2 regions of the Lactobacillus sp. C449L genome follow, and region 1 is predicted to be linked to the other one. Evidence: riboswitches for the same ligand, from Rfam matches in the RefSeq annotation. Region 1 holds a riboswitch; the other holds the start of a gene.
The links. A riboswitch is a leader RNA that binds a small molecule or an ion and turns the genes downstream of it on or off. The one in region 1 is predicted to bind thiamine pyrophosphate.

Region 1 (15,225 bases):
ATTAATGCGGGTAGTTTTGATTGAGCAAATTTATCGTGGTTTCATGATTAATAGTGGTAGTCCGTATCATAAGTAAAAGACTGTATGGCTTAAATTTGTATGCTTGCTAGAGGAAACAAGGTAGTTTTAAATTGCACTACATTATTACGGTAAATAAAAATGGAAACTAACAAGTTTCCATTTTTTATTTATTTCAAGGTAAAAAGGGCAAAATTAGTAATGAGCAGTAGTCCGCCGGCTAGTAGCCAATCACTTAGTTTGACTGGAATAGCAACAATAATCGCACGTTTTTCGCCCTCTTTAAAGCCGTGTGATTCCATTCCTTGGGCAAGATTTTCAGCTGAATTAAGGGCGACTAAAATTGCTTTAAAGTAAAGCACTGGTGACCAAAAACTAAGGTAGACGCCGCGCATCATACCAGCAGCGCGGATTTGTTTGACTGCTTCTTTCATGCGGGGAACAATATTAAGTGCTGCTAAAACTCCATAAGCGAACTTACTTGGTAAATGAAAGTTTTGTTCAAAAGATTTAGCTAAATTTTCAGCGGTTGTCCCGATTGCTACACAATAAATTGTTAAGGTGTAAACATAAACTCGGCTGGAAAGACTCAATGCATTTTCAAGGTTAGGCTGAGGAGCAAACCAGTAGAGGGTTGCGAAAATTGTAAAGGCCGCAATTAACGGTGTTAATAATGTTATCAAAAGATTCCTTAACTTAATGTGTTTATAAATAAGATATATAATTGAAAAAATAATAACTAGTAAATTAGTTGCTAGGCTACTTTTTAAGGATAATTCTACGGAAATAACTAGCGCTAAGATAAATTTAAAACTGGGATTCATAATCACTGCCTCACTTATTCACGTAGGTAAGATGTTGATTTTCGAAAACTAAGTGGAAGTCGCACCAACTGGCTAAATTAGTCAATTCATGACTAATAATTAATAGGGTTTGCCCCCGTTTTTCCTGACTTTCTTTGAGCAAGTGCATAACTTTTTGAGCAGATTCGCTGTCGAGCCCACTTAGCGGTTCATCAATTAATAAAACTTTTTGATCGGCAATCAGCATTAACAAAATTTGCAGTTTCTTCTGCTGACCTCCTGAAAGTGAGTAAACAACTTGGTCCATGGTCTGGTCTAAATTAAGATAATGCAGTGAATCCGCAATTTTTTGGTCAGTGTAGAAATCATTGGTTCGTTGCTTTTTGCTTAAATTGATTTCGTCTGCAACTGAAACGTTAATAAACTGGTCACTTGCAGCTTGGAAAATTTGTCCAACTTTCAGCAGATATTTACGAGCCGATAAGTTACGAATCTCCTTGCTAGAATATGTTATGCTGCCGTTATAGGGCAACATCTTTGTTAGTGCCTTAAAAAAAGAAGTTTTGCCGACACCGTTTGGACCAGTAATAAGCGTTGTCTTGCCAGTAATAATATTTAAATGGTCTTGCTTTAGCAGCAAGCGATTTTGATTAATTTCGGAATTAGCAAGAGTAAAGCAGGTTTTTTCGGTGGTCGGGAGTTTAAAAGTATAATGCTGAGGTTGGTCGTCTGCTTTTAAAATAGCATCTTGTTGATCTTGGTTTAGCTTAATAATATCTTTACCTGTAAAGGTAAATAAGTAGTCACAAACGTCTATATAGTCGCTTAGAATGTGATCACTGATAACAATTGTTTTCCCTTGGTCACGCAAGTGGGCTAATTTGGTAATTAAAAACTTACGATTAGTTGGATCGCAACTGGCAAAAGGCTCATCCAGCAAAAAAAGGTCAACGTCCATTGCAATCAGGACCGCAAGTGCTACACGCTGTTGCTCCCCACCAGACATGGTTACAATTTTCTGATCAAGTAAGTCATTAATTTGGGCAAATTCAACGGCGTGCTTAAGTCGCTTTTGGTAGTGATCACGATCAACTTGTAGGTTCTCTAGTGCAAAAATAATTTCTTCGCGTGGCGTTGCCATTGTAAATTGCTCGCCTGCGTTTTGAAACATCATCGCACTCTTAAGCCCGTTTAAGTTGATATTACCTGTAAGTTTGCCAGCATATTTCGGGTAAAGAGAAGCCAAAATTTTTAAAAGTGTCGATTTGCCACATCCAGTTGGTCCTACTAAAAGGGAAAATTTGCCAGTCGGGATAAGCAAGTTAATATTCTCAAGAATTACATGGTTTTCATCATATGAAAAAGTTAGGTTTTTAGTTGTAATCAATTTTCTAACCAATCTAAAAAATCGTCATGGCAACCCGCCAGACGACTTAAAAATTCAATGATTTTCCCTTCGCTGGCATTATCCATAGCAGGTTCAACGGGTATATTCTCAGCCTTACGGCACCCCTATATTTCAGGTCAATTATACCTAAAAGGCATTTCCTTGTCTAGCAGCTCTGATAGCTAAGCTTGACTATTAACTCATTAAAGGAAAAAGATATTATTAGAGAGATTTTTTGCTATATAATAAAATTATGAAAACAGATTATTAACAAGAAGGTGACGGCATGGCAGCAGTTAAGCTAGAACAATATTTAGCCAGCATTTTAGAGTCAAGCAGCAGCGACTCAAACGAGGTGAGCATAAAGCCAGGCAATAAAAATTTTGACTTATTTATGGCGCACTTAGAAAACCACAATACAGGTATTCATCGCTATCAAACTACAAAAACGACTATTCTTTATGAAGTTGATGGCACGGCTAAAGTCAAAATTAATGGCCAGATTTTGACTTTGGCTACGGGTAACATAGTGCTTTTACAAGCAAAATGCGAATATGAAGTAACTAAGCAGGATAAAAAAGATATTCTAGTTAAACTTGAATTTAATTCGCAGTTTGATTGGCAAAGTTTTTTTGGCAAGAGCTCTATACTTAACGCGCAAGAAGAGCATGCTGTTCAGCAAGTAACTGACGCTTTGGCAACTAACCGTTTGTTAAGCTTAAAATGTTCACAAATGTCGCAGACAGCGCAATTGATGAAGAAAATCATCGATGAATATCTAAACCAGAATATGTTCACGCACAGTATGATTATTGCTGAACTAAATATGCTCTTTATATCTGCAATTAGAAATCAAGACTTAAAAACTGCAACCGCCACTACGCCTAAGTTTGCGCAAACTGCTCTTGAGCAATATATTGACGCCAATTTTACTGATATCACTTTAAAAGAAGCAGCTGAACATTTTGGACTAAACCCTAATTATTTTTCTAGTATGGTTAAGCAAAAAACTGGTAAGAGCTTTGTCGAACATGTTGATGAAAGACGAATGCAAGAAGCACGCAGTTTGCTTGCTCGTCCTGATATTTCAGTTAAAGATGTGATTGCTAGGGTCGGCTATAATGGTAAGTCTTTTTTCTATAAAAAATTTAATGAATATTATCATGAGACACCAGTTCAAATGCGAGCGGAGCTATTTAGGCAAGCTAATATTAACCTAAAATAACCGCCAAAATGATAAGTAAAAAAGCTCCCGAAAAAGGGAGCTTTTTTAAGTAGGATAAACTACATTTTTTCTAGTCTTTTAATGCGGTCAGCGGTTGGAGGATGACTATCAAAAAGATGAGTAAAACCGTGTTTTTTACGCAACGGATCTTCGATGTACATTCCAGCACTGCTGGGATCGACTTTTTTCATTGGATCTGAACTCTCGATTTTTTGCAAAGCAGAAACTAAGCCATGTGGGTTACGGGTTAATTCGACTGAAGAAGCATCGGCCAGATATTCTCGATTGCGTGACAGTGCCATTTGCGCCAAACTAGCACAGATGGGTCCCAGAACAAGAACAAATAAAATTGCGACAATTTTAAAAATCATAATAACTGTGTTATCGCTGTTTCGATCCTTGTCCTCATCATCAATCCACCAAATATAGCGGCTCGCAATTCCCGACAAGTACGAAATGACGCCAACTAAAACAGCGGCAACAGTCGACACGAGGATGTCATAGTTTCTGATATGAGAAATTTCATGACCTAAGACGCCTTCGAGCTCTTCACGATTCATCATGTCAAGCAATCCTTGCGTAACAGCGACAGCAGAATGATCGGGATCACGACCGGTTGCAAATGCATTAGGACTAGGATCATCAATGATAAAAACCCGTGGCATTGGTATTCGACCAACCAGAGCCATGTCTTGCACAACATGCCATAATTCTGGATTGTCTTTTTCCTGAATTTCTTGAGCATGATTTAAGCTCATAACCATATTGGCGGGGTTGGGTAGAACAATTAACATGTAAATCGCACTACAAATCAGTGCAACGACTAAGCCAAATAAGGGTTGGTCATTCCAGATAAAGCCAATGCCAGCGCCAACGAGTGCTAAAATAATGACGAACAAAGCCATTATAACTGTCGTTTTCCGCTTATTGCTGGCAATTTGTTGAAATAACATAAAAACCGCCTACAAGATTAAAACTTAACTTTTGGTACTTCTTTTTCTGCTTCACTAGCTTGCAAGTAGTCAACCTTTTTAAAGCCGTGAATGCTAGCAACCAAGTTGGAAGGGAAGGTTAACAGTTTTTGATCATAAACAGCGGCAGATGAGTTGTAAAGCTGTCTTGAGTACGCAATTTTGTTTTCAGTATTTGTTAGTTCTTCCTGTAAATTGGTAAAGTTCTGGTTAGCCTTTAAATCAGGATAGTTTTCTGACAATGCAAAAATTGATCTTAAGGCATCAGAAATTTGATTGGAAACTTTTAGAGTTTCAGCGTGGTCATCACTAGGAATCGATGTTAACTGACTACGTAACTGTACGACTTTTTCTAAAGTTTCGCTTTCGTGTTTAGCATATCCTTTAGTAGTTTCTACTAAATTAGGAATTAAGTCATTACGACGTTTTAATTGTACGTCAATTTGGCTCCATGCCTCGTCAGTGTACACTTTAGCCTTTTGCAAGCCGTTATAAATACCAATGTAAATAGCAATTAGTAAAATAAGGATAACAGCAACGATAATCCATATTAAAGTTGTTTTTGACATATTTTTTCCTCCATCTTAACTATTCAGTCAATTATAACTGATTATGTTCTTTTTGGGTATAAAAACAAGTTAAAACCGTCATTTCTGGTGGATTTTAACTTGTTATTATTCATTTTTTATACTAATAACAATATCAGGCCGACAAGAGTTAAGACAAATAAACTAGCGTATTGCATAAGCAACCAGTTCTTAAAAAATTTTCCTCGTGATACCGTGGCGTGTTGAGTAAATGTTTTAAGAACAAGCATATTCGCCATTGAGCCAATTGGTGACCCAAAGCCACCAATGTTGGAACCCAAAAATAACGCCTTGGCATATGGCGTAAACTTTCCAACTAATATAGTAGCTGGTACGTTGCTAATAAGTTGACTAGAAATAATCGACGTAAAATAAGTAGAAATTTCTGAATTGACCATCGTGTGAATGAGTGCTACTAACATGGGAATTTGTTGAATATCACTGATAAAAATAAAAAAGCAGGTAAAGGTTAAAAGCAGAGCGTAGTCAATTTTGAGCAAGATTCTAGGATTAATTATTACAGCCCAAATAATCGCAATTACCATTGGAATTGCTACATTAATCACTTTGAAGACACCCAAAAAGAACAGTGCGAATATAACGGTGGTAATAACAGTTAGTCTAACGCTGATGTCAATTTGCTTAATGTCTTGAGTAGGGATTGTTTTGCGCGGTATAAAGTGAAAAATGATAAATGTGATTACTAATGCTGAAAGTAGGTATGGTAAAGACCAAGAAAAGAATTCAAGAACGTTGACAGAGTACTTGCTGACCAGAAAAATATTGTGTGGATTGCCCCAAGGGGTGAAGGCTGCTCCGATATTAGCCCCCATTCCAATTAACGTAATGGGCAAAATTTGCGGCAAATCGCATCTTTTTGCAATGCTCAAATATAATGGAATTAAAGTCAACGCGGTTATGTCATTGCCCAAAAACATTCCGGAAATAATTGCCAACAGAGTAAATAACATGTCCAGTTTTTGCATATTGTTAGCAATACTGGTCAACTTGTATGCCAAAACATCAAGAACGTGTAAATAGGCATATATTTGAATGATGATTAACATTGTCGCTACAGAAAATATTGTATGCAGGTTAATATCTTCAAACCGAGGTCTAGCAAAAAAAAGACTGATGACAGTTATTACAAAAGTTATTTGCAAGATTCTGTCACTATAAATCTTTTTTAAGACGGTCATAAAATGTCCCCTTTCACAAGTTACAATCATCATATAATCGTTATGTCCATTTTGAGCTTTTTTATAAATGTTCGCAATATAAATATTCTGTCAGAAAATAACCCAATACTATAAACATAAATTTTGACTTCATAAGTTAATCTACCCTATACTTGAGAAAACAGATAAAGATTAGGGGGTAATTTTATATGAGTAGTTCAGAAACAGTGAAAATCAATATTAAATCCGCAGCTGCTGATAAGATTAAAAGCCAGGTTAAAAATGGCCAGGTGGTTTTATTGTCGCTAAACGATGGTTCAAACAAATATTCAGATGTCGGTGGCAGTTGTGCAGCGGGTTCACGCTTCCAATTTGTAATCTTGAATCAACCAGATCCTGAATTTTCAATTAAAGTTGAAAATAATGCTGGTCTTGCTTTATACACCAGTCCTGCGGAGATGCAATATCTCGGAAGTAGTTTGGTTGCGGATATTAAGAATGCCGCGATGAGCTTGTCAGATGATAGTGGTGTAATTGATGGTGCAGTATCGATCAATGAACACTAGGCAGTAATGAATGGTAACTAAACGTATTTTTTATAAGTAATGAATTAGACAATCAAATATGATTGTCTTTTTTGATTGTCTCTTAATATCAGCAGCTAACAAGCAAACCCTTGCCTCATTAACCTTGACGTGGTAAACTATATAAGATTTTCGAAAATCTGAAAGGAAGTATAGTACTATGCGTAAGGGTGAAAATTACAACACTGGTTGTGAACCAAACCAAAGACCTAAGAACAAGAAGAATGGTAAAAAGCGCGTTGCTCACGTAGCAGCAGTTGTTGCTTTCTTGAACAAGGCTAAAGCAGACGAAAACAAATAGTCTGTTGCTAAATAAACTTAAAAGGTGGATTACTAAGTAATCCACCTTTTTTTATCGGGTTAATTTGAGTAAAATTAAATTGAGAACTAGTTATTGCCAGAAGGAGAACGTTTTAAAGTGAAATTTCAATGCAGCGCGTGCGGTCTGCGCATCAATTCGAGACATTTTAAACAAAAAGGGCTGATTAACCAACAGTTGACTAGTATTTGTGATTTGTGCATTCAACGTGGTAAAGATGCTGCTAATTTTTCCAACACCGCCATCAGCGTTTTTGCTCAGGGGCTGCTTTACACTTTTATTGGCAAAAATGATGAAGCAGAAAATGATAACGATGAAAAAATATTGGTTGCTACTAAAGAAAACCGTAAGCGGTATGAAGCATTCATTCAGGATTACGATGGCAACGAACTAGCTCAGCAGCAACTGGCTAGGCACAATTTTAACCAGGCAGTGATTGATAGTGAAAGTGGGCAAATTGGCTTTGTTCCAAGTCTTGATTTAACCTTTGCCGAAAATTTAGAAAAAATGGGGTTAACTGTAGACTTTAAGTTAAATGAAGTTGACTATATTGATCGGGAGCGGATTCGCGCTAAATATAAGTATCGTTGCCAATATTGTGGTCGGCGCGGGCGTAGTGTTGATCACAAGGACCCGGTTTCTTTGTCACACAATAATGACTTTGATAACCTGATTTTGTCTTGCCAGGAATGCAACCGAATTAAATCTGACATGCCATATGAATTGTTTACTAAGTTGAACGATAAGATTCAGAAAATCAACCAAAAGCTGGTTAAATATGAAAATGCTCTGGCAACACTAAAAGGCGAGTTTGAGCAAAAAAGACGTGAACTAGCTGCTACAATGCATCTTAAGGGCGTAGTTAATGACCCAGAATTAAACCAAATGCGTAAACAAAACAAGAAGCTGCAGGATGCCATTGACAGCCTTGAAAGTGACTATAACGAATTGCGAATTTTGCGGGAGCAGCACTTTATGACAGGTTGGAAATTAATGCAGGAGAATGAAAAAGAAGATATTATCTAAAAATTATCTGTTTCAGATTATACAGATCGCAATCAACAAGAAAAGGTTAATTCAGTGAAACGAATTAGCCTTTTTTATATTTTATCTTAACAGTTTAGTCGCCTAGTGGGAAAGTTATTGTGGTGAGCCGCGTAATGGCCGTATTAAGTGTCATACTGCTTTTTTGAATTTTTGTTGCTTACAAGCGACAGACTTCTTTTTAAGTTAGACTAATATTTAACTAATTTAATCAGCAAAATCGGTCTATAATGAGGGTAGAAGAAAAGAGGCTGAGATATGAAACCGAATAATTTAACTAAAATCAAAAAAACCAGTTTGGGTCTTGCAGTAGCCACGCTTGGTTCGTTGTGGATGGTCAATGCGGCAGCCGCTGTAAAAGCCGATTCAGAAAATTCCGTCGGCTCATCACCGATTAGCACCACTGATTCTAAATCTGATGTTGGTTTGTGGACTGGCAAAGACGGTGACTGCATTTGGAAATTTGATATAGTCACTAGAACGCTGACGATTAGCGGGCCGAATAAAACGAGTCAGCTTTCAAGTACACCTTTTGCAAAGGAATTTAACTGGTCTAACAAAATCGAGCATATCGTCTTCGAAGCACCTGTCCAACTGGCTGCTGATTCAAAGGAAAAATTTGCAGAGCTCCGTAGTTTGCGAGATATCAAAGGACTTGATAAGGTTGATACTAGCCAAGTAACTAATATGTCATTATTGTTCACCAATGACAGTTCTTTAACCAGTGCAGATGTGAGTCATTTTGACACTAGCCAAGTTACTGACATGAGCCAGATGTTTGAAAATACTAAACTGACAGAGATTGATTTAAGCCACTTTAACACGGATAAAGTTACAAACATGAGTGGCATGTTTAGAGCTTGCGATATTAAGTATGTCGATCTGAAGAGTTTCAATACCGGTAAAGTCACTGATATGAGCTCTATGTTTGCATCTAGCTCAATAGAACGGCTTGATCTTAGTAACTTTGATACCAGCCAAGTTACTAACATGGCAGGGATGTTAGCTGGAACCAAAGTTAGTCAATTAGATCTTTCTAACTTTAATACCAGTAAAGTTACTGATATGAGTAACATGTTTAGTGGAAACACCAACTTGCAGAGTCTGGATTTGAGTCATTTCAATACGGCCAATGTTACTAACATGGCGAATATGTTTGCATACAGTTCTCTAACCAAAGTAAACTTGCAAAACTGGAATACCAGCAACGTAATCAACATGTCATACATGTTTTATAATTGTCCTAATTTAACCAACTTGGATTTAAGTAGCTTTGACACGGGCAAGGTGCAGAATATGTCATACATGTTCGCAAAATTTGCACATTTGGAGCAAGTTGACCTAAGCAAGTTGAATACTCACAATGTCAAAAACATGCAGGATATGTTTGCTCACAATCCAAACTTGGTCAATTTGGATTTAAGCAGCCTCGACACGAGCAACGTCACCAAAATGACAGCTATGTTTCGAGGTGACAGTTCGTTAGCTTCAGTAAACTTAAAGGGCTGGGACACCCACAACGTGCAATACATCGATTCGATGTTCAGGGGCAACAGTAGTCTGACCAACATTGATTTAAGTCATTTTAATACTAAGAATGTGACAGAAATGTTTGGCATGTTTAAAGGCGCCACAAGTATAAAGCGAGTTGATTTGCATAGCTGGGACACCCGTAAAGTGGAGAGAGTCGCCCAAATGTTTATGGATTGTCCTAACTTGGTTTTTGCAGATTTAAGCGGTTGGAAATTGCCAAAACTGTATGATTCGACACGAATGTTTTATAATGATCGCCGACTTGCTGGTGTTGACTTAAGTCATTTCAATATTCATAACAGTCAAATATTGGCAAATGCTGGTAACGCTAAAGGCTTTGTGGTTAAACTAGGACATTACCGCTTGCGTAAGAGCTCCGGTGTTGGTCATGGCTTTAAGCATATTCGGGCCGTTGGCAAGGGTACGATTAGAAAACCCAAGGGCAAGAAATATACTGAAAAACAGCTGTTGCAGCTTTATAATCACTCTGCCAAAAAGAGTCCAATGGAAGTTTACGTCATGTATAACGGCAAGAAACCGCAGTTTCCTGAAGGTCTGACAATTAATTAGATTTTAAAAACCAGAAAAGGACCAATCTATTAAAACCTTGGATTGGTCCTTTTTGTTTGGTAATAAAATTGGTTAGTCCCCCAGTGGATAGCTCATTGTAGTAAATTGGGTAATGGTCGTTTTAAGATACCAGACCGCTTCTTTTACTTGTGCAACTGTAGCTTTGTCATTTTTAAGAATAAGAGAAGCATTGGTTAGTGCACACTCATAATTTGCCATCAACTCATCATACGCACTACGACCGTATTTCTCTTTTCCATCATTAAATAGTTTCAGCAATTCTTGCTTGTCAGCTTCTGAAGCAATCTTCTGGTCACTTTCAGCTTGCTTGGCGGAATTAATTAGCTTTAGTTTAATTCCACTAGTATATTTAACGTCACTTACCTTGATAAAGTTATTGCCGTAGAGTAATTTTTCATTTTGTTGGCGTGATGTAGCCTGATCCGCATTTGGCGCAATAGATTGTTTATCGTCAATAATAGTCTCATTAGTATAATTTAGACAATGATAAAATAGTTGAGCCTTATTTTCACTAGGGACCCAGAGATACATTAAGCCGTCAACCGTAATGTCGCCGTATTTGGGCTTTTTCATTTTTTTGCTAATTGCTGTTCCTGAAGCATCGTAAAGTTCAACGCTGTTACCAGACAGCGGCTGAACGTAAGTGTAAATTAGATCCTCATAATTAACAATTGGCAAGTCTCTTTTTAATGAAATACTGTTCTGTCTAACATATTCATCTGGATGATCATGCAGTCTGAAAATATATCCTTCAAAGCCATCGTTTGCATAAGGAATCACGGTTAAATCAACTTTAATCTTCTGGCCTTTCTTAAGGGTATGTTTATAGGAAACCAAGTTAACTGGAAATGTGAAGGTCTTTTCGAGCACGGTTGCAGTGACAACACCGTTATAGCGTGCAATATGACCATCAATGTAACTAACATTGGCGGCATTGATATAGCGGTTGCGACCCAAAAAATAATATTGCTTTTTATTTATTTTATGTGTCGGCAAGTATTTCACCTGAAAGTGACGTGCCCAATCATTTTTATAAAAGAAATACTTGGGTGCCTTTTTTGCTGATTTAATCTTGCCCTGGTATTTAACAATCGTGTTTTTAGCTAGCTTTTTACCTGTCGCCTGACCATTTTTAGTGTACACAAGCGAGTCACGGTTTAAAACCAGTTTTTTCTTTTTGATATTTCGCTTATTTTCAGTTGAAACTACAGCTTCGTTAAGATAATAGCTGTGAGCAAGTCGGTAATACTTTTGGCCTTTGATTTTTCTGATGCCGTAATAAGAATAGCTATTTGCCATTTCTCCCACATCCGTATCAGCATCTGTTATGGCAAAGCCTTTGGGATCAACTGAAAAGGCGCTAGGCACAAGATAGCCACCAGTGCCATGTTCTTTTTTAATCTTTATCTTATGTCCAAATTTGTCATAAACATAATCATTTTTAAGCAGCGAAATTGTTCCTTTAGCTTTGGCTTTTTTCTTAGCAGCCTGAACAGTTTGTACCGGATTCAAGTTTGGCAGTAGCGGACTGAGTGCCAATACGGCTGCCGTCAGTCCAATGCCGATTTTTTTAGTTAATTTCATCATTTTAGCCTCACAAAAACTACTATATATCTTATTATAGCTCACTAACTTGCCTTTAAATATGACAATCGGTACAGACATTACAGAAAAAGGCATGAAATATTTATAACTTTGCCGGTTGTACGGTTAAAACAGCTTATAATAATAGTAGAGAAAAGAGGCTGTGATATGAAACGGAATAATATAATTAAAAGCAAAAAAGCCGATCTGGGTCTTGCATTAGCCATGCTTGGTTTGCTGTGCATGGTCAATGTGGCGGGCATTGTTAAAGCTGATTCAGAAACACCAACCAGCACATCACCAATAAGTACCATTGATTCTACATCTGATCTTGGTCTGTGGACTGGTAAAGACGGTGACTGCATTTGGAAATTTGATCTAATCACCAGAACGCTCACAATTAGTGCACCCGCAAAAACAAGTCAGCTGTCAACTACGCCTTTTAAAAAGGAATTTAACTGGTCTGACATTATTGAGCACATTGTCTTTGAAACACCAGTTAGTCTGGCTCCTGATTCAAGCGCAAAATTTGCGGATTTAAGAAGTATGCAAGATATTAAGGGCTTAGATCAAGTTGATACCAGTGAGGTAACTAGCATGGCACGGCTTTTTGCTGATGACCCGAATTTGACCAGTCTTGATGTCAGTCGTTTTGACACTGATAAAGTGACCGATGTGATTGGCATGTTTGCAAATATCAAAGAAGTTAAAAAGATTGATGTTAGTTATTTTGATGTCCGAAAAGTAACACGTACATTTGGTATGTTTTGGGGTGATACCGCTCTAGAAAAAGTTAATTTGAAGGGCTGGAACCCAAAGCGTCTGGAAGATATGGCAAACATGTTTAGAAACGATGCAAAACTACATAAAGTTGACCTGCGCGGGTGGAACATGCGAAAGATTATAGCTACTGCTAGAATGTTTAAGGACTGTCCTGAGCTTACTTATGTTGATTTACATGGCTGGCAAATGGCGAATCTGGGGGATTCAACCCAAATGTTTTACAATGATCGCAAACTTGCTCTTGTTGATTTGAGTCATTTTAACATTCATAATAGCCAAATACTGGCAGAGGCTGGAAATCCCACGGGCTTGCCGCAAAAAATATACTGAAAAACGACTGCTTAAACTTTATAATCATTCAGCCAAAAAGAGCCCAATGAAAGTTTACGTAATGTATAACGGTAAAAAGCCACATTTTCCTAAGGGGTTAACGATTAAATGATTTTGTAAAACAAAAACAGGGTTAGTTCATGTTGCCGCATGAATCAATCCTGTTTTTTAATGATCTTAATCTCCTTGTGGAAAATTCATTGAAGTCAGTTGGATCTTGGTTGTCTTGAGGTACCACATGGCTTCTTTTACCTCAGCAACCGTTGCTTTATCCGAGCGTAATACTGCCGAAGCGTTGGTTAGCGCGCTGTCAGCCCAATACCAATTTTTTTGGATAATTTCATCATTTTACCTCTTAAATAACTACTATATAAAATATTATAGCGCATACATTTTTCACTAATATGTCAATTAAATATCAAAGTACTGAACAACTAGAAAAATTTTTTGTTTTTCTTGACTTAAAGAATACTTGAAGTGCTATTCTCAAAACTGACAATAAGGAGGCAAAAAGATGCTAAGAGCAAAAGTCGTTGTTCACATGTATGTGACAATTGATGGCAAAATTGATGGGAAGACTGAAAGTCCTGAATCCGGTCAATATTATAGTGATGAACTATTTGTTTTAAGTAACGCTGACGGCAACGGACGGCGCACGATTCAGATGTATGCGGCGCCAGAAGCAATTGATTTAGCAAAATATAGTGCTGATGGGGTTGAATATGAAGATTGGCTTCCGGATATTAAGTCAGAAACCTGGTCAGTTTCATTTGACCGCAAGGGAAAATGCGGCTGGAATAAAAATTATTTTTTGTATAATAATCACCGTATGCGTGCCATCGAAGTAGTTACAAAGCAAGCCGCAAAAGAATATCTAGCTTTTTTGCGAACAATGGACATTCCATATATAGTTTCCGGGGATGAAAATTTTAATCTCGAAGAAGTGCTGATTAAACTCAAACAGCATTTTGGTATTGAGAAATTAGCTGTCTGCGGTGGTGCGAGAATCGATGGTGTGTTTTTAGAACAGCACTTAGTTGATGAAATTTCATTAGTGATTTCACCATACGTTAATGGTGATCGGCAGATTAAGACAGCGTTTGAAACTACTACACGCATTGATGATCAATTCAAAATTGATTTTATTAAAAAACTGCCAGATGGCGGGTTGCACTTGATTTTCAAAAAAACTGAATAAGTTAGAATTGTTGAATATAAAAAGGATTAGCTCACTTTTAATGCGAGTTAATCCTTTTTGAGTACTTATTGCCATTAATATTTATTAATAAAAGCAACAATCCCTTGTATAATTAAAGTAAAAATAGTAGGCGCTAAACAAGAAGATAACAACATGAGACAAGAATCACTATTTACAAACAATTCTGAAAATATGCCCCTGGCTAATCGGGTGCGACCGCAAAATTTAGCCGAGTTTGTTGGTCAAGAGCAGTTACTCGGACCTGGGAAAATATTGCGAGAAATCATTGATAATGATCAGATTTCGTCAATGATTTTCTGGGGCCCTCCAGGTGTGGGTAAAACAACACTAGCTGAGATTATTGCGCGTCAAAGTCAGGCTAGTTTTTATAACTTTAGTGCCGTTGACAGTAGCATTGCTAAAATTCGTAAAATTATGAAGCAAGCCGAAGAAGAAAGTCAGCTAGGGCAGAAAACGCTAGTTTTTATTGACGAAATTCACCGCTTTAATAAGGCGCAACAGGACGCATTTTTACCGTATGTTGAGCGTGGCAGTATTACCTTAATTGGTGCCACGACCGAAAATCCTTCCTTTGAAGTCAACTCAGCCTTGTTGTCACGCTGTAAAGTATTTGTGTTGAAGCCGCTTGAAGTTAAAGACATTGTTAAGTTGCTCAAAAATGCCATCAATAACCCCAACGGTTTTGGCAAGGCTAAAGTTAAAATTAATGAGCAAGAAATTAAGGCAATTGCGAAGTTCGCCAATGGAGATGCGCGAACAGCTTTGAATACTTTGGAAATGGCTGTTTTGAACGGTGACAAAAAAGGCAGTACGATTACTGTGACCACTAACAACTTGGAACAGTTAATCACTCAAAAATCAGTTTTGTATGATAAAGATGGGGAAGAACACTACAATATTATTTCTGCTTTGCACAAATCAATGCGTAATAGTGATGTTAACGCCGCGATTTATTGGTTGTCGCGAATGATAGAAGGCGGAGAAGACCCGCTTTACATTGCGCGACGACTCGTACGCTTTGCCAGTGAAGATATTGGGCTAGCTGACACCAACGCGCTGAACGTGGCAA
Region 2 (15,225 bases), on a different contig from region 1:
TATTGAGTAGCTCTTTCATGTAATTCAAGGTGAGGCCGGTGTCAACAATATCTTCAACGATTAAAACATCTCGGTTTTTAACATCAGTTGCCAAATCAGAAATAATCTTGACTTTGCCAGATGATTCAAATTCGTTGCCATAGCTGGACACATCCATGAAGTCGATTTCGGCTTTAACATCCATTTCCCTTACTAAATCGGTTAAAAAGAAAATTGCTCCTTTGAGTGCTCCAACAATTAGTGGATTTTTCCCAGCATAATCTTCAGTCAACTGTTTACCAAGTTTGATACACATTTTATGTATATCATTTGTAGTAAACAATTTATGATCAATAATACTATCAATGTTGTCACTTTTCGGCATTTATCTACCCTTCAATTTAAAAACTAAAATTTTCTAATAATTTCGATTATAGCATTTTTATCTAAAAAAACCACGTTTTTCAACATTTTTGCCCCATTTTTGGCTAGATTACGTACAAAAACTACTTATTGAAAGAAAGTAGTAAGATTATCTGAAAAATAGCTTAAATTGATGGTTTAATTAGCAGGGTTTTTGCTACAATGGAAATTAAGAATTTAGTCTAATGAAAGGTCAATACACTAATGGAAAAAGAACAAGAAATAAAAATGCTTAAAGCTTTTTCAGATGCTAATTCAACTTCTGGCTTTGAAGAAGAATTCGTTAAACTATTTACTGATACTGTAAAAGATTTTGCAGACGTTAAAGTAGATGGAATGCTTAACGTTTTTGCTTCCAAAAAAGATAATCAACCTGATCGTCCAGTTATTCAACTTGATGCTCATTCGGATTCGGTTGGTTTCATTGCCCAAGCTGTTAGACCAAATGGTATGATCAAATTCGTGCCACTTGGTGGCTGGGTTAAATACAACATTCCCGCTTTACGTGTACGAATTAAAAACCGCGCTGGCGAGTATATTCCTGGAGTTGTGGCGACCAAACCACCGCACTTTATGACTGATGCTGAGCTTGACAATGTGCCAGATGTTGCTGATATGTCAATTGATGTTGGTTCATCTTCGCGAGAAGAAACAATTAATGACTACAAAATTGATACTGGCTGTCCGATTTTTGTTGACGTAAAATGCGAATATAACGAAAAATCAGGCTTGTTCTTTGGCAAGGATTTCGATGATCGTTTCGGAGCTGCCGCAATGGCAGACGTTCTTGACAATTTAAATGGTGAAAAGACTGATTTCAATGTTGTTGCAGCGTTATCAAGCCAAGAGGAAGTGGGACTGCGCGGAGCCTATGTTACTGCAAGAGCCGTAAAGCCGGATTTAGCGATTGTCCTTGAGTCTTGTCCTGCTGACGATACTTTTACACCAGAATGGCTTTCTCAGACTGGACTAAAACGTGGACCAATGTTGCGAGACATGGATACTTCATTTTTACCGAATCCGAAGTTTCAGCAATACGCCTGTGAGATTGCCGATAAGAACAATATTCCTTATACGCGTTCGGTTCGAACTGGTGGTGGACAAGATGGTGCGGCGATTTACTATGAAAATGGTGCACCAACAATTGTTATTGGCATTCCAGTTCGTTATGAGCATTCAGCATATTGCTTTAGCGCCTATCAGGACTTTAAGGCATCCGTCAATTTAACTCTTGCTATTATTCGTGACTTAACGAAAGAAAAGCTAGCTGGTTTTAGTCAGTTTAAATAGTCAGCGCGGTATGTCAGAATCGGCAAATGAAATTAGTAATGTATGTTATAATGTATAAAACTTAAAAAAAGAGTCGCTAGGGGTGCCACATTAAGCTGAGAAATACCCTCTGAACCTGAACGGGATAATACCTGCGCTAGGGAAGTGTTAAAAAGTACTTATGATGCTCCTACTGACTTTATTAGTTGGTTAGGAGTATTTTTATGTTTACAAGATCGTCAAAATGGAATGTTAAATCGATTATTTTAATTGCCTTAATTGCAATTGTTATGGGAGTAATATATACGTATGGTTTTAATTGGGCTTTTAACCTAGTTAAGATGGCTTTGCTACCCACTGGCTATGCTCCGGTAACGGATACCGTTTTTTCTGGATTGTGGTTAATTGCTGGACCATTGGCAATGTATTTTGTGCCTACGACTGGTTCGGGTACTATTGGGGAATTGCTGGCAGCCGTTGTTGAGATGGCAATTGGAGGACAATGGGGTGCGACCACTATTCTCTCTGGGTTCATTCAAGGAGCCACTAACGAGATTGGTTTCTTTCCTAAAAAAGAGCGTTACCAGAGGTTTTCATGGCAAAGCGTATTAACTGGTGCTTTCTTTGCAGGTTTAGGTGGTTATATACCATCTTACTTCTTATATGGATGGAGTAAATACAGTGTTCAACTTCGTGTAATTATGTTTATTACTGCTATTATTTCAGCATTAGTTTTTGATGGTGTTTTGGTCAAGCTGATAACAAACTTATTTGATCGAGCACTAAAGCCAAAATTAGACTAAAATAAAAAGCACTTCATTTTGGAGTGCTTTTTATTTTGGAATAAATGGACGGCAACGGCGATAAAACTTATAATAGTAATTTATAAGGAAAAATTAGCTTTTTTATAAATTTGAGGAGAACTATGGCAAAAGAGATTACAAATTGGCGTTCTTTAGGTGGCTATATTAGTGCAAATGGGCAAAAGGTCAAAGAAGGCTTGCTTTTTCGCTGCGGTCAGTTGTTTGACTTAACTGCTGAACAAAAGGATGCTGTGCAAAATCAGTATCAGATTAAACGGCTAGTTGACTTCCGTGGATCGGACGAACGTGCAGAATATCCTGACTATCTCTGGCAAGGTCTTGATTATGTTGTGCTTGACGTTTTAAAAGACAGTGGAACAAACCAAGCAAGTGTAGATGAAATTATTTCTGCCAATAGCCACGTAGAAGAAGATATGCTTAAGACATATGAAGAACTGGCATTATCTAAATCAGCTAAAGAGGGCTATCGTCAATTTTTAATGAGCTTAATTGAAAACCCCGTTCCAACTGCTTTTCACTGCTTTGCTGGAAAGGATCGTACCGGAGTGGGCGCGGCCTTAATTTTAAAAAGTTTAGATGTTAGTGATGATCAAATCTTTACTGACTACTTAAAGACAATTGATGCTCGTAAAGAAGCCAATGAAGAAATTTTAAATTATTTAAAAGATAAAGTGACTTCTGCTAACTTAAAGGATGTTGCTATTGCATTAACTGTTGAACGTCAATACTTAGAGCGCTATTTCCAAACAGTTGCTAAAAATTATGGTGACTTTAATCGTTACTTTACTGAGGGCTTACAATTACCAACTGACTTTAAAGCTCGAATGCAAGAAATTTATCTTGTTTAACTCAATAGTAGGAGAAAATTCTAAAATGAAACGTGAAGATTATATTGAAAAACTGCACCTTGAACCTCATCAAGAGGGTGGCTGGTTTCGGCAAATTTATACAAGTGACGAACAGTTTTATGCTGAAGATAGTCAAGGTCAACGCTATTATTACACCTCAATCTACTTTTTATTAGACGATACTAGTTGTTCACATTTCCATCGTCTAAACCATGATGAATTGTGGTATTACCATGATGGCGAGCCAATTACTATCCACTGTATTTCACCTGAAGGAAAATACTCGGCTGTTAAGCTAGGGAAAGATGTTACTAAAGGCGAAGTGATGCAATTCAAGGTGCCAAAGAACACAATTTTTGCTTCCGAAGTGACTAAGTCGGATAGTTTTTGTTTAGTTAGCTGTGTTGTTTCTCCCGGCTTTGATTATCATGACTTTGAAATGATGAACAAAATTCAATTGTTAAAGCAATATCCTGACTACGCGGAAGTGATTAGTCGGTTAGCAATTGACTAACACTAAAAAGAAAAAGGAACCAAATCTGAAAAGTAGATTTGGTTCCTTTTTTGCTATCTAGTATTTTGACTTAAAACCGAGTGAACTTTTGTGGTCAACATGTCAATTGCCACATCATTTTCACCACCTTCAGGCACAATAATGTCGGCATAGCGTTTAGTTGGCTCGATAAATTGATGATACATTGGTTTAACTGTATCAAGATATTGTTCAATAACTGAATCAATTGATCTACCACGCTCTTTAATATCACGTTCAAGTCGTCTAATAAAGCGAATATCGTCGTCCGTGTCAACATACACTTTAATATCCATTAAATCGCGAATTTCTTGGCTTGCAAGTACTAAAATTCCTTCAAGAATAATAATATCTGCTGGCTCAATGTGAATCGTTTTTTGACTTCTAGTGTGTTCCTTAAAATCGTAAACAGGCATTTCAATTGACTCATATTTAAGCAATTTACCAATTTGCTCTTCCAGCAAAGGAACATCAAATGCATCCGGATGATCATAATTGATGTTTTCTCGGATGTCCATAGGAATACCAGTATTATCCTTGTAATAAGAATCTTGCGTCATAATTAAGACGTGTTCATTTTCACGCATCTGATCAACGATTTTACGAGCAATGGTTGTTTTACCACTACCTGAACCACCGGTAATGCCTATCACAATAGGCTTTTCTAGTTTAGACATGAAGACACTCCTTTTTATCAAGTAACATTTTACTGTAAATTCCCTTGAATTACCAACATTGAGGGTAAAATTGATGTTTGTCGTAGAATTGTTAATCATACTATTTAATTCATGAGAATATTTCGATAACATAATATGTGAAAATAATAATTTGATTGTCTAGAAAAATTGGTGAAAAAAATGAATTATAATCTAATGCCAGTTAAATACTTTATCGATGTTGTCCAAACTCGTGGTTTTATATCTGCTGCTAAAAGAAACTATGTATCTGAAACTGCGGTTAGCTCGGCAATTAAGAAGTTAGAAAATGAATTAGGGCAAAAGCTATTAAACCGCTCAGCTGGGAAGTTTTCGTTGACGCCGACTGGCAAAGAATTTTATCGTCGAGCTGTAGAAGTTGTCAATTTATATACTGAAATATGGCGTCACCCAGATCCGCATGTAGATCAGCTTATAAGGATACATTTTCTTCAGGGACTTGAAAATGAGGCTGCGATGTTTGCATCCAAGCTTCCTAAGGAATGTTGGACAAGTTTTGATGAAGAAAATTTTGATTCAGGAATTAGCAGATTAATTAATGAAAATTATGATTTGCTTATAGGTTTTCAGCTTGCGTTTACAAATAACAACAAGATTGAGTATTTGCCACTTAAAAAAGTCAGTTTTGACCTACTATTTAATCAGATGGAAGTTGATAAATATCAGAATAATATAAAAGAATTGGCTCAAAGCAGTGTTTTTTATACTCAAAACTGGAAATCAACAGGAATAACGGATGTTCAAACCTCAATTATTAATACTTATTGCAAAGAAGGATGGAAATACAGTCAAATTGCTGAAGTAAATAGTTTTGCTGCGGCATGTTTAAATGTTAACTTTAAAGGAGGTATAACAATGGTGCCAAAATCATTTGTAGTACCACCCTTTTGCAAAAATACATACCGTGTTTCGCCCAAACATTTAGCAAATGCTTTTACTACTGTAGTTGCATTTAATTTGAGTGCGTCAAGTGAGTTAAAGAAGTTGGTAAAAGTGGCAACAACTTAAGCTTATTGACAATAACTTAAATATGTTAGCGCTTACTTAAAAAATGCTTTAAAATCCAATTGTAAATAAAATCACAAAACCGATGAAAGGATGAGATTACATTGGATTTTTTTTCTACTAAAGTTGTTGTTGTAGGTTCTGGTTCATCAGGAATTTCTGCATGCTTTGAACTATATCAAAAGAAAATTCCGTTTGTTTTATTAGAAAAAGGCAATAAAGTTGGGGGTGCAGGAAAGTTTGGTGCCCACGGGGTTTTCGCTATCAACTCGGAGGAGCAAAATAAAAAAGAAGTTGACTACGGCTACCAAGAAGCCTTTAACGGCTTGACGGATTATAATCATTACTTCGTAAATGGTGAATTATTGAGCCGCTTTTTGAAAATGTCTGGTGAAAATATTAAAAGATTAGATGAGATGGGTTTACCAGTAACAGTGGAACAGAGCGAGCAAAAAGCCCACATAGATGATCCTCTCGTTTATCATAAATTTAATAGTTTTAAAGAGAAAATGACTAATTGGGACAAACTTTCTGAAAAGTTTGAAGCCGCTGGGAATAAAGTTTTTCTTGAAGCTGCCGCAGTCGACATTGAATACAACAATGGTTTAAAAGCAGTAATTGCTGAAAATGCTGAGAAGCAAAAGTTTAAAATTCAAGCTCAAAAAGTAATTTTTGCAGATGGTGGATACTGTGGTAATGAGTGTATGCTCAAGGAAAAATACTCTGATGAATCTGAGTTTTTAAATTTAGGGGAACGCAAGTCTGTTGGCACAGGCATTGAGCTTTCTCATAAACTTGGTGCTGATATTCGTCACTCTCCAGTGTTATTTGCTCATGGTTGTGCCCCTAGCATGAACATTAATCCGATGAAACGTGACAGTTCAGTTGAAGCTTTAACAAATTTGCCACTTTTGTGGCTAGACCAGACTGCCAATCGCTTTGTTAACGAAGACATTGTTTATGACTTTGCAATGTGGGGAAATGCGGCACATAACGTTCATGGCAAATACTATGTTTTGCTAGACCAAGCTACTTTAGATACTTTTAAGTCAACTGAAGTAAACCTCGAAGATACTTTCGAACGGCAATTTTGTGATGTGGGTGAAACACCAAAAGCTACGGTTGGGCCATTACCAAATATTCAAAAAGATTTTGATGCCGCTGTCGAATCTGGTGAGGTGGTTAAAGCAAGCAGCCTTGAAGAATTGGCGCAAAAACTGCATTTACCGGTTGATTCACTCAAACAAAGCGTAGCTAAGTATAATAATGCAGTTGATCAGCATAATGATGAAACATTTTTAAAGTCGTCCGATGAATTGCTGTTTGGAGTACACGATGGTCCTTTTTATGCGATTATTGAGCATTGTGCTATTTTAGGCACTTTGGATGGCGTTAATGTTGATCGCAATTGCCAGCCAGTTAGGGAAGATGGGTCACCAATCAGTGATTTATATATTGTTGGCAATAATGTTAATGGACTTTACTCAGATGGCTATCCAAGTTATGAAGGTATTGCCAACGGCTTTGCCTTTGTTTCAGGTTGGATTGCTGCGCAAGAAGCTATTAAAAGCTTGAATTAGGAGGATATAAAAATGTTAGAAGGAAAAGTTGCTGTTGTTACTGGGGCTGCCCAAGGAATTGGTTTTGCAATTAGTGATGAATTTGCTAAACAGGGTAGTGACGTGGTATTAACAGATTATAATCCAGAAGTTATTCAAGTCGCTTCCAAGTTGAATGATAAATATCAAAGTAAAATATCAGGTCTTGTTTTAAACGTAATGGATAAAGAAAGTATCAAAAGTAGCTTGAACCAAATAGTTTCAGAGTATGGCAAAATTGATTACGTTATGAATAATGCAGGTGGTGGTATACTGAAACCATTCGCCGAGCTTACTGACGATGACTTTGATAAAACAGTCAATTTAGATCTTCGTGGGACTTTTCTGTGCATGCGCGAAGAAATTAACTTGTTTTTAAAACAAGGATACGGCTCAATAGTTAATACCACCGCTTTGGGTAGCATTTACAATCCCGGTGGCATGGGTGCTTATAATGCAGCTAAAAATGGCATCATTGGTATGACCCAAGCTGCAGCCGTTGATTATGCTGATAAAAATATACGCGTTAATAGTGTTGCTCCTGGTCTAACCAAAACTGCATTAAATGAAGGCGGCTTTTTGGAAAAGGTCTTGCCAACGGTTCCGATGAAACGTGCTGAAACTGCCGCAGAAGTTGCTAAAGTTTTCGTTTTTGTAGCTAGTGAAGCCACATTTATGACTGGACAGACCATTTTAAGTGATGGTGGCGTTTCCGTTGGCTTGAAGTAAGGAGGAGGCTACAAAATGTTTCCTAAAGAAAATAAATACGATTTAGTAATTGTGGGTGGGGGTTTAGCAGGACTTTCTGCTGCTGTCAGCGCAGGTGAATACAATCTTCATACTTTGGTAATTGAAAAAGGCAGAACACTCGGCGGCGACGGCAATTACGTTGAAGGAGCCATGGGTGTTGATAGTTATTTGCAAAAAAAGGAAGATATCAAAGTTAATTCTACTAAGCTTTTACAGGATGAGCTTAACTATTCACACTATGAAGCCAATGCTCTTCATTTGAAAAAGTATATTTCGGCCAGTGGTAGAACAATTGACTGGCTCCATTCACTTGGGGTTGAATTCAGCAAAGTCGGTCCCCAGGGCAAAAGCTGGCCAACAATTCATACTTTTTCAGGCGGTGGTCACGCAGTAATTGAGCAGCTAAAACAAACGGCTAAGCAGTATGAGATTGAAATTGTAACCAGTGTCAGTGCGCAGAAGATTTTGCAGGAAAATGGTCATGTTAACGGTCTACTTGTGCAAAGTGAGGCTACTGGACAGGAAAGAGAAGTTCTAACGCACAATGTCATTCTGGCAACTGGTGGTTATGTCGATAATCCAGATTTAGTTAAGAAAAGGTCACCGTTTACTGCTCGTTTGTTATCAGTTAGCGATGGCAAGTCAACTGGTGACGGCATGCAGATGGCCTGGCAAGCTGGCGCTGAGCATTACCAAATGGGAGCAATCCAATATGGTGGCGGAGCAATTTTGGATAAAACACGGCCAGCATATGTTCATATGCCTGCACAGCTTGCGGCTGCGGCAACTCAGGAAGCCATTTTATGGGTTAATGAACGTGGTGAACGTTTTATTAATGAAGATGTCAATGACAATATGTGTCACGCAGGAAGTGCAATCCTAACTCAGTCACGAACTTTTTCAATTTTAAGTCAGAAGGCTGTGGATTATTTAACTAATGTGGGCTTATATAAGGAAGTTGGTAATTCGCCAGTTTCGCCAGATAAATTTGATTGTTTGGTTGAGGAAATCAATCGTGATTTAGCTAATAATGAAAAGTACCTCACCAAAGGAGATACTGTTGAGGAGTTAGCTCAAAAGCTTAATCTGCCAAACTTGCAAGCTACAATCAGTCACTATAACAAGCTAACGGCTCGGGGAGAAGATACTGATTTTGGCAAGAATCAAAAGTATCTTACCCCAGTTGAACAAGGCCCATTTTATGCTGTTGAACTAGGTGTTGGCATGGCTTGTGCTATTGGTGGAATTCGTGTTGACAATGATAATCAGGTCTTGAATAAGTATGGGTACCCTGTTTCTGGTCTGTATGCGGCTGGCAATGATTCTGCTGGAATGCTGGTTGGTGATACCTACGCGGTAACTTTACCGGGAAGTACTGCTGGTTATGCAGTATTTTCTGGCCGGAACGCGGTAGAAAGTATCGTAAAGTGAGGCCTGATTGATGGATAATCAGGAAAAGACATATGTAACCAAAACTAGGATTGGGGTTCTAGCTGTTAGCTTGATGGGCATGGCTTCTTTAGCAATCACACCGTCGTATGCCGCGCTAGCAAAGGTATTTGCTTTGAGTAATACAGGCGTGCAGATGTTGACGTCTTTACCTAACCTATTTATGATGGTTGCCGGAATTCTAATTGGCAAGCTAACTGCAAGCAAGGTTAACTTGAAAAGTCTGACGGTTTCATCAATTATTCTGGTTGCAGTCGGTGGGTTGTTACCGTTATTGTTTCATAATAATTTTATCTTTTTAGTATTTTGCTCCTGCATGGTCGGTTTAGGCCAAGGGGCGTGTACTAATTTGACCCAAGTTTTGATTTCCCAAATTTTACCGAAAAAAGAACGAGAATCAACGATGGGGTTATCAACCACTTTTATTAATATCGGCGGAGTCGTATTTATTATGGGTGGCGGACAGTTTGCGGCAAAGAGTAGTTGGGTCAACAATTATTGGATATATCTTTTTTCACTCTTGATTCTTGTCGTTGTGATAGCGTTATTACCGTTTAAGCCAAAAATTTTGGATCAGGAAAGAAAAGATGCTTCTAGTGCAAAAATAACTTTAAGTAAATATATTTTTTACTGTGCTGGTTGGGCGTTTTTGACCATGCTGTTAAACAATGTCTTGAATAATAATATCGCATTATTCGTGGTCCAGGAAAATCTGGGTGCGACTTCGCAAGCGGCTCTTACTTCGACAATTTCGCTAATTGGTGGCATGCTTTGTGGATTAGTTGTTGGCATTATTGGCAAGAAATTCAAATACTCCTCAATTGCACTTTCATTCTTAATGTATGGCGTAGCGTATTTGTTAATTGGGCTGTTTCATTCCCTCTTAATTGTTTTTATTGGCAGTTTTTTAGTAGGAGCAGCGATGAGTATTGCAATGGGACAATTCCCTTATTTGATTTCAATTTCAGTTGATGACAATAGCGTTTCTATGGCACTGGGCGTATACGTCGCAATATATTCGGTTGGTGGCGTAATTAGCCCCTTGATCATCAATCCGTTAACAAATTTAGTTAAAATACTTGGCTTAAATGTATTTTCTGCTAGTGGAATTTTGGCCTTATTTATTGGAATAATTTGCTTAATGACGAGATTTCAAAAAAACATAGTAAGAAATAATTAGTGGCGTCTGAAGGTTCAGCTATCGGTTTTTAAAAAAGCAATCAAACATTATTTTAGTAATTAATTGCACTACTGGATATAATTAAGATGTAACAATAGTTTTTATTTGGGAGGCATTTTTATATGAAATATCCAAAGACTAAAGAAATCTTGAATCAACTAGTTGCTGATTTAACGCAAATGCACATGGTAGTGCATCAACACCATTGGTACATGCGTGGTAACCGTTTTTTGAAGTTGCACCCATATTTAGATAAAGTGATGGATGAACTTGCTGATCAACTTGATCAAGTCTCTGAGCGCTTGATTACTCTGGATGGTTCCCCAGTTTCAACTTTGAGTGAAATTGCTGAAAAAACTCATATTAAAGATGAGAAGGGCAACTGGAATGAAACAATTGATGAACGTTACGCGAAGATTATTGATGGCTACCATTATCTTGACGACTTATATAGGGAAGGCATCAAGGTAAGCGATGAAGAAGGCGACTACGCCACTAATGATATGCTAACTGGATTCTTAGCTGATGTTGAGAAACGAATTTGGATGATGTCTGGTGAAATTAATAAAGCACCTGAAATTGATCCCGAATAATAATTTTGAATGAAAAGGCAGTTTTAAAACTGTCTTTTTTTGCTGTCTTCATTTAAGTTGATCTTTGCTATAATGTAGTTGATTTGCAGAATATAGATAATTATTATATGAAGAAAGTAAAAAAATGGATAAAAAAGAACAAGACAAATTAAAACAGCAGGCCGCTGAGAAAGCAGCCAGTTTGGTAACATCCGGAATGAAGCTTGGCATTGGTACGGGGTCGACAGTAGCTTTTTTAATTGATGCACTAGGCAAACGAAAAAAAGAAGAGGGACTCGAATTAGCTGCAGTTGTAACAACTTCAAGTCGCAGTAAGAAACAGCTCGAGAGTTGGGATTTCAAAGTTAATGAGCTAGCTGAAGTGGATCAACTAGATCTTACAATCGATGGAGCGGACAGATTTGCTACCAATTTTGATGGCATTAAAGGTGGCGGTGGTGCTTTGACCATGGAAAAAAATGTCGCTGTAAATTCTGAAAAAGTAGTTTGGATTGTTGACGAATCCAAATTGGTTGATCGTTTAGGCGGTTTTCCGCTACCAGTAGAAGTTCTTCCCATTTCCTGTGAACAGAACTTTCGCTTGTTTCATGAAGATGGATTAAATCCCAAGTGGCGTATTGATAATGGTAAACGATTCGTTACGCACTATGGCAACTACATTATTGACCTAGACATTGATCCTATTCCTGTACCTTATGGCTTAGAAGACTATTTAGATAAAGTTGTTGGAGTAGTCGAAAATGGACTGTTTCTAGATATGTGTGATGAAGTCATTATTGCTCATTCAAACGGGATAATCGAAGACCGTAAACGTTAAAGTTAACCGTGAATTTGGTGAATACTTATCAGCATTTTCGTAATTGAGAGCATCAATATATTATCTTTGGTATGATGGTCTTATATTTTTAAAAAAAGAGGAATTTCAATGAATAAAAAACCTTTGATCATCAGCACTGATCCGGGCATAGATGATGTTGTTGCGCTGACTATTGCTTTGTTTGCGCCTGAACTTGACGTAAAGCTAATTGTTCCAACTTGGGGTAATGTCCCTCTAGATAAAACTCTGGTCAATACTTTGAAATTGGAAACTTTTTTAGGAACTAGAGTACCAGTGGTTTCTGGAGCTAGTTGCCCATTAATGCGTCAGTCAATTGATGCCTCGGATGTTCATGGTAAAAGCGGAATGGACGGTTTTGAGTTTCCCGATCCGGACATGTCGTTGCTTAAACCAGGAATTGCAGTTGAGGCAATTCATGATGTAGTTGCCAATAGTGCTGAAAAGGTTACATTGATGCAAATTGGTCCAGCTACTGATTTTGCTTTGTATTTTAGACAATATCCGCAAGACCTATCAAAAATTGAAAAGTTGGTAATTATGGGTGGAGCGATTGGTAGAGGAAACTGGGGACCGTACAGTGAATACAACGTTGCTGGTGACCCGGAAGCCGCTCAGATTGTTTTTTCAAGTAGCGTAAAAATTATGCTAGCACCGCTGGAATTAGGTCATCAAGCATTCGTAACTCCGCAGACGCTTGAAGAAGTTAAGCATATGGGCAAGATTGGAGATATGCTATATCACATTTTAACTCACCTACATGATAAAACTGATACTAATGGACGTGAGATCTACGATGCACTGGCTGCGGGGATGCTACTTAATCCCGAAATGTATACGTTCAAAGATGCGTATGTTGTTGTAGATACTAAGAGTCCTTATGCTTATGGTGCTTCTTTGATTGATTTTGATAATTTCTTTGAACACTCCGCTAATGCAAAAGTCGGTGTAGAAGTTAATCAAGCTACTTTTGTTAAGTGGTTTATTGACCAAATTAAGCAAACAAGATAATTGAGGTAAAAAATGACAGATTTCGTTTATCGAACAGTAATGCGCGATATAAAACAAAATATTTTAAATAATAAATATAAAGGAATGCGTCTTCCCGATGAACGAAGTCTTGCCGAGCATTACCAAGTTAGTCGTTCTTCAATGAAACGGGCGATGGAGCTATTATCTCAGCAAGGAATCGTATTTAAGAAACGAGGAAGTGGCACTTTTATTAATCCACTTTATTTAAAAAATCAGTCTTTATTTCGGTATGAAGGTTCTAACTTGGGGTTAACTGATAGCTTGAAAGTTCCCGGTAAAAAGCAAGGAATTAAACTATTAGATTTTAGTGTAATAAAGGCTCCTGAAGCAATTAAGCAGGACTTGTTTTTGAATGAAGATGATTTTGTTTATGAATTTAAACGTTTGCGTTTACTTGATGAACAGCCGTTTTTAATTGAAACCGGCTATTTACCTATTAAAATTGTTCCGGAGTTAAAGCCCGATCACCTGCAGAAATCACTGTTTAATTATCTAGAAGATACGCAGAATAAAGTTGTCACCAAGGCCTTTCTCAACATCACGGTTGAATCTTCCAGTGAGGAAGATCAGAATCGTCTCAGCCTGAAAAGAACGGAGCCAGTTGGAGTCATTGAAGGGATATTTTTCCTTGACGATGGAACGCCGTTTGAAGTTTCAACGATGAGAATACACTATCAGTACATGAAGTTTAATACTTTCGTTAACTTAAATAAATAAAAAAGACGAGCAACAGCTCGTCTTTTATCTTGGATACATTTTGTCTAAAGGAAAAAACTAAATATTTGTAAATTGACAGAAATCTGTGATTCTTCCGAATATACATAATTTAAATTAATATGCTTTATTTGGTAGGACAAGCTTTGTAACAGTTTCTGTTGATTAGCGGTTAATGCAGTTGCTGAAAAACAACGCTTGCTTGAATATACATCACTAATTTTCCTATATAGGATAGGGGATGATCGTCGCTTTCAAATTTGCGCATTACTAAACTAATTGCATCACGAATTGGCCGATATTTTACAATATTCAATTCATTATAGATATCACTAAAAAACTATCATAGAATTGATCTAATTCTTGCGGTACTTTTTTAGTTAGTTGTTCTTTTTTCTTAAGAAAAAAGAACAAAAAATTTATCATAACCTCACTTCCTTAGCACCGAAATAATCTGGGTATGCGGTGAAAATTTTTGTTTAATCTCTTGAGACAAGGAGCTATCTGTTATTAAAACATCTACTTTGCTTAAGGGAATCGACATAAATGGAGAAGTAATCTGACTGTTGAACTTATATTGCTCGGCCACAACAACTACCTGCTTTGCTCGTGTCGCAGCAGTTCTAATAAGTTCAGAATCGCTCATCCTATTTGAATAAATGCCATCACTCTTGACACTTGATGCCCCAATAAAGGCAGTATTAAAACTCAAACGTTCGAGTGTTTTTAATGAGGTCACCGAATAGCTGAATCGATGCTCTTTATCAATCTTCCCACCCAGTAAACGTACGCTTGGCTGCCTTGATTGCATTAACTCTAATGAGTTATCAATTGAATTAGTTACAATTTGCAAATTAATCCCGTTAATGAGCTCACACAGTTTTTTAAGTGTAGTAGATGGACCGATAAAATCACACTGATTAGGATGGACAAAGCGTAATGCCATTTGCGCCATTTTAGTTTTGACTGGGGAATCAATTTGGCTTCTCATTAAAAAATTAGGTACACCATCTTGATTATTTGCCAATAAACCACCGTGAACACGAATAGCTTGACCAGTTGAAGTTATTCGCAATACATCTCGACGAGCAGTATCAAAGGAAATATTAAAGTGTTCGGCTATATCTCGAGTAACTAAATGGTGACGTTTATTTAATAGCTCTTTTATTTCGCGGATTCGTTCTTCTTGAGTCATTTTACTTCTCCTAAAAATAATTTAGCACTCTTTTCAGTAAGTTTAAGTAAATTATCCAATATTTTGATAACAACTTAAGTGTTTGTCTGTATTTGACCATATGTTTGCTGATCTGTAAACCGAAAACGTCAAAGCAAACGCATTTTTTGTTTCTCTATCTTAAGTAAATGCTTAAATAAAAAAATTGGAACGAACCAATTTATAAAATGGTTGAACTTAATAGATAAATTGGTATAATACTCGTATAAAGTGAATTTAGAAAATAAATAATTATCAGGAGAAT

Region 2: linked by a shared signal. The riboswitch ahead of AC2JF9_RS03180 (ECF transporter S component) and the one ahead of AC2JF9_RS05800 (ATP-binding cassette domain-containing protein) in region 1 are both predicted to bind thiamine pyrophosphate.

The regions. Positions count from the first base shown of each region.
Region 1 covers NZ_JBWXGA010000003.1:24,056-39,280, forward strand. Annotated here, with positions in the region: gene rlmH (23S rRNA (pseudouridine(1915)-N(3))-methyltransferase RlmH) at 1-76, shown strand, start outside; gene AC2JF9_RS05795 (energy-coupling factor transporter transmembrane component T family protein) at 189-842, opposite strand; gene AC2JF9_RS05800 (ATP-binding cassette domain-containing protein) at 853-2,220, opposite strand; TPP riboswitch at 2,256-2,345, opposite strand; gene AC2JF9_RS05805 (helix-turn-helix domain-containing protein) at 2,495-3,433, shown strand; gene htpX (zinc metalloprotease HtpX) at 3,493-4,386, opposite strand; gene AC2JF9_RS05815 (LemA family protein) at 4,404-4,973, opposite strand; gene AC2JF9_RS05820 (SLC13 family permease) at 5,090-6,190, opposite strand; gene AC2JF9_RS05825 (iron-sulfur cluster biosynthesis family protein) at 6,379-6,735, shown strand; gene AC2JF9_RS05830 (hypothetical protein) at 6,914-7,054, shown strand; gene AC2JF9_RS05835 (HNH endonuclease) at 7,172-8,098, shown strand; gene AC2JF9_RS05840 (BspA family leucine-rich repeat surface protein) at 8,375-10,219, shown strand; gene AC2JF9_RS05845 (SLAP domain-containing protein) at 10,292-11,827, opposite strand; gene AC2JF9_RS05850 (BspA family leucine-rich repeat surface protein) at 11,993-12,937, shown strand; gene AC2JF9_RS05855 (dihydrofolate reductase family protein) at 13,452-14,135, shown strand; gene AC2JF9_RS05860 (replication-associated recombination protein A) at 14,289-15,225, shown strand, end outside.
Region 2 covers NZ_JBWXGA010000001.1:662,124-677,348, reverse strand. Annotated here, with positions in the region: gene hpt (hypoxanthine phosphoribosyltransferase) at 1-364, opposite strand, end outside; gene AC2JF9_RS03185 (M42 family metallopeptidase) at 607-1,692, shown strand; TPP riboswitch at 1,761-1,852, shown strand; gene AC2JF9_RS03180 (ECF transporter S component) at 1,896-2,474, shown strand; gene AC2JF9_RS03175 (tyrosine-protein phosphatase) at 2,597-3,343, shown strand; gene AC2JF9_RS03170 (cupin domain-containing protein) at 3,369-3,857, shown strand; gene udk (uridine kinase) at 3,911-4,552, opposite strand; gene AC2JF9_RS03160 (LysR family transcriptional regulator) at 4,733-5,599, shown strand; gene AC2JF9_RS03155 (FAD-binding protein) at 5,701-7,176, shown strand; gene AC2JF9_RS03150 (SDR family NAD(P)-dependent oxidoreductase) at 7,189-7,923, shown strand; gene vprA (vinyl phenol reductase) at 7,939-9,375, shown strand; gene AC2JF9_RS03140 (MFS transporter) at 9,386-10,573, shown strand; gene AC2JF9_RS03135 (Dps family protein) at 10,696-11,166, shown strand; gene rpiA (ribose-5-phosphate isomerase RpiA) at 11,291-11,983, shown strand; gene AC2JF9_RS03125 (nucleoside hydrolase) at 12,092-13,012, shown strand; gene AC2JF9_RS03120 (GntR family transcriptional regulator) at 13,025-13,750, shown strand; partial or broken gene AC2JF9_RS03115 (bacteriocin immunity protein) at 13,795-14,173, opposite strand; gene AC2JF9_RS03110 (DeoR/GlpR family DNA-binding transcription regulator) at 14,178-14,942, opposite strand.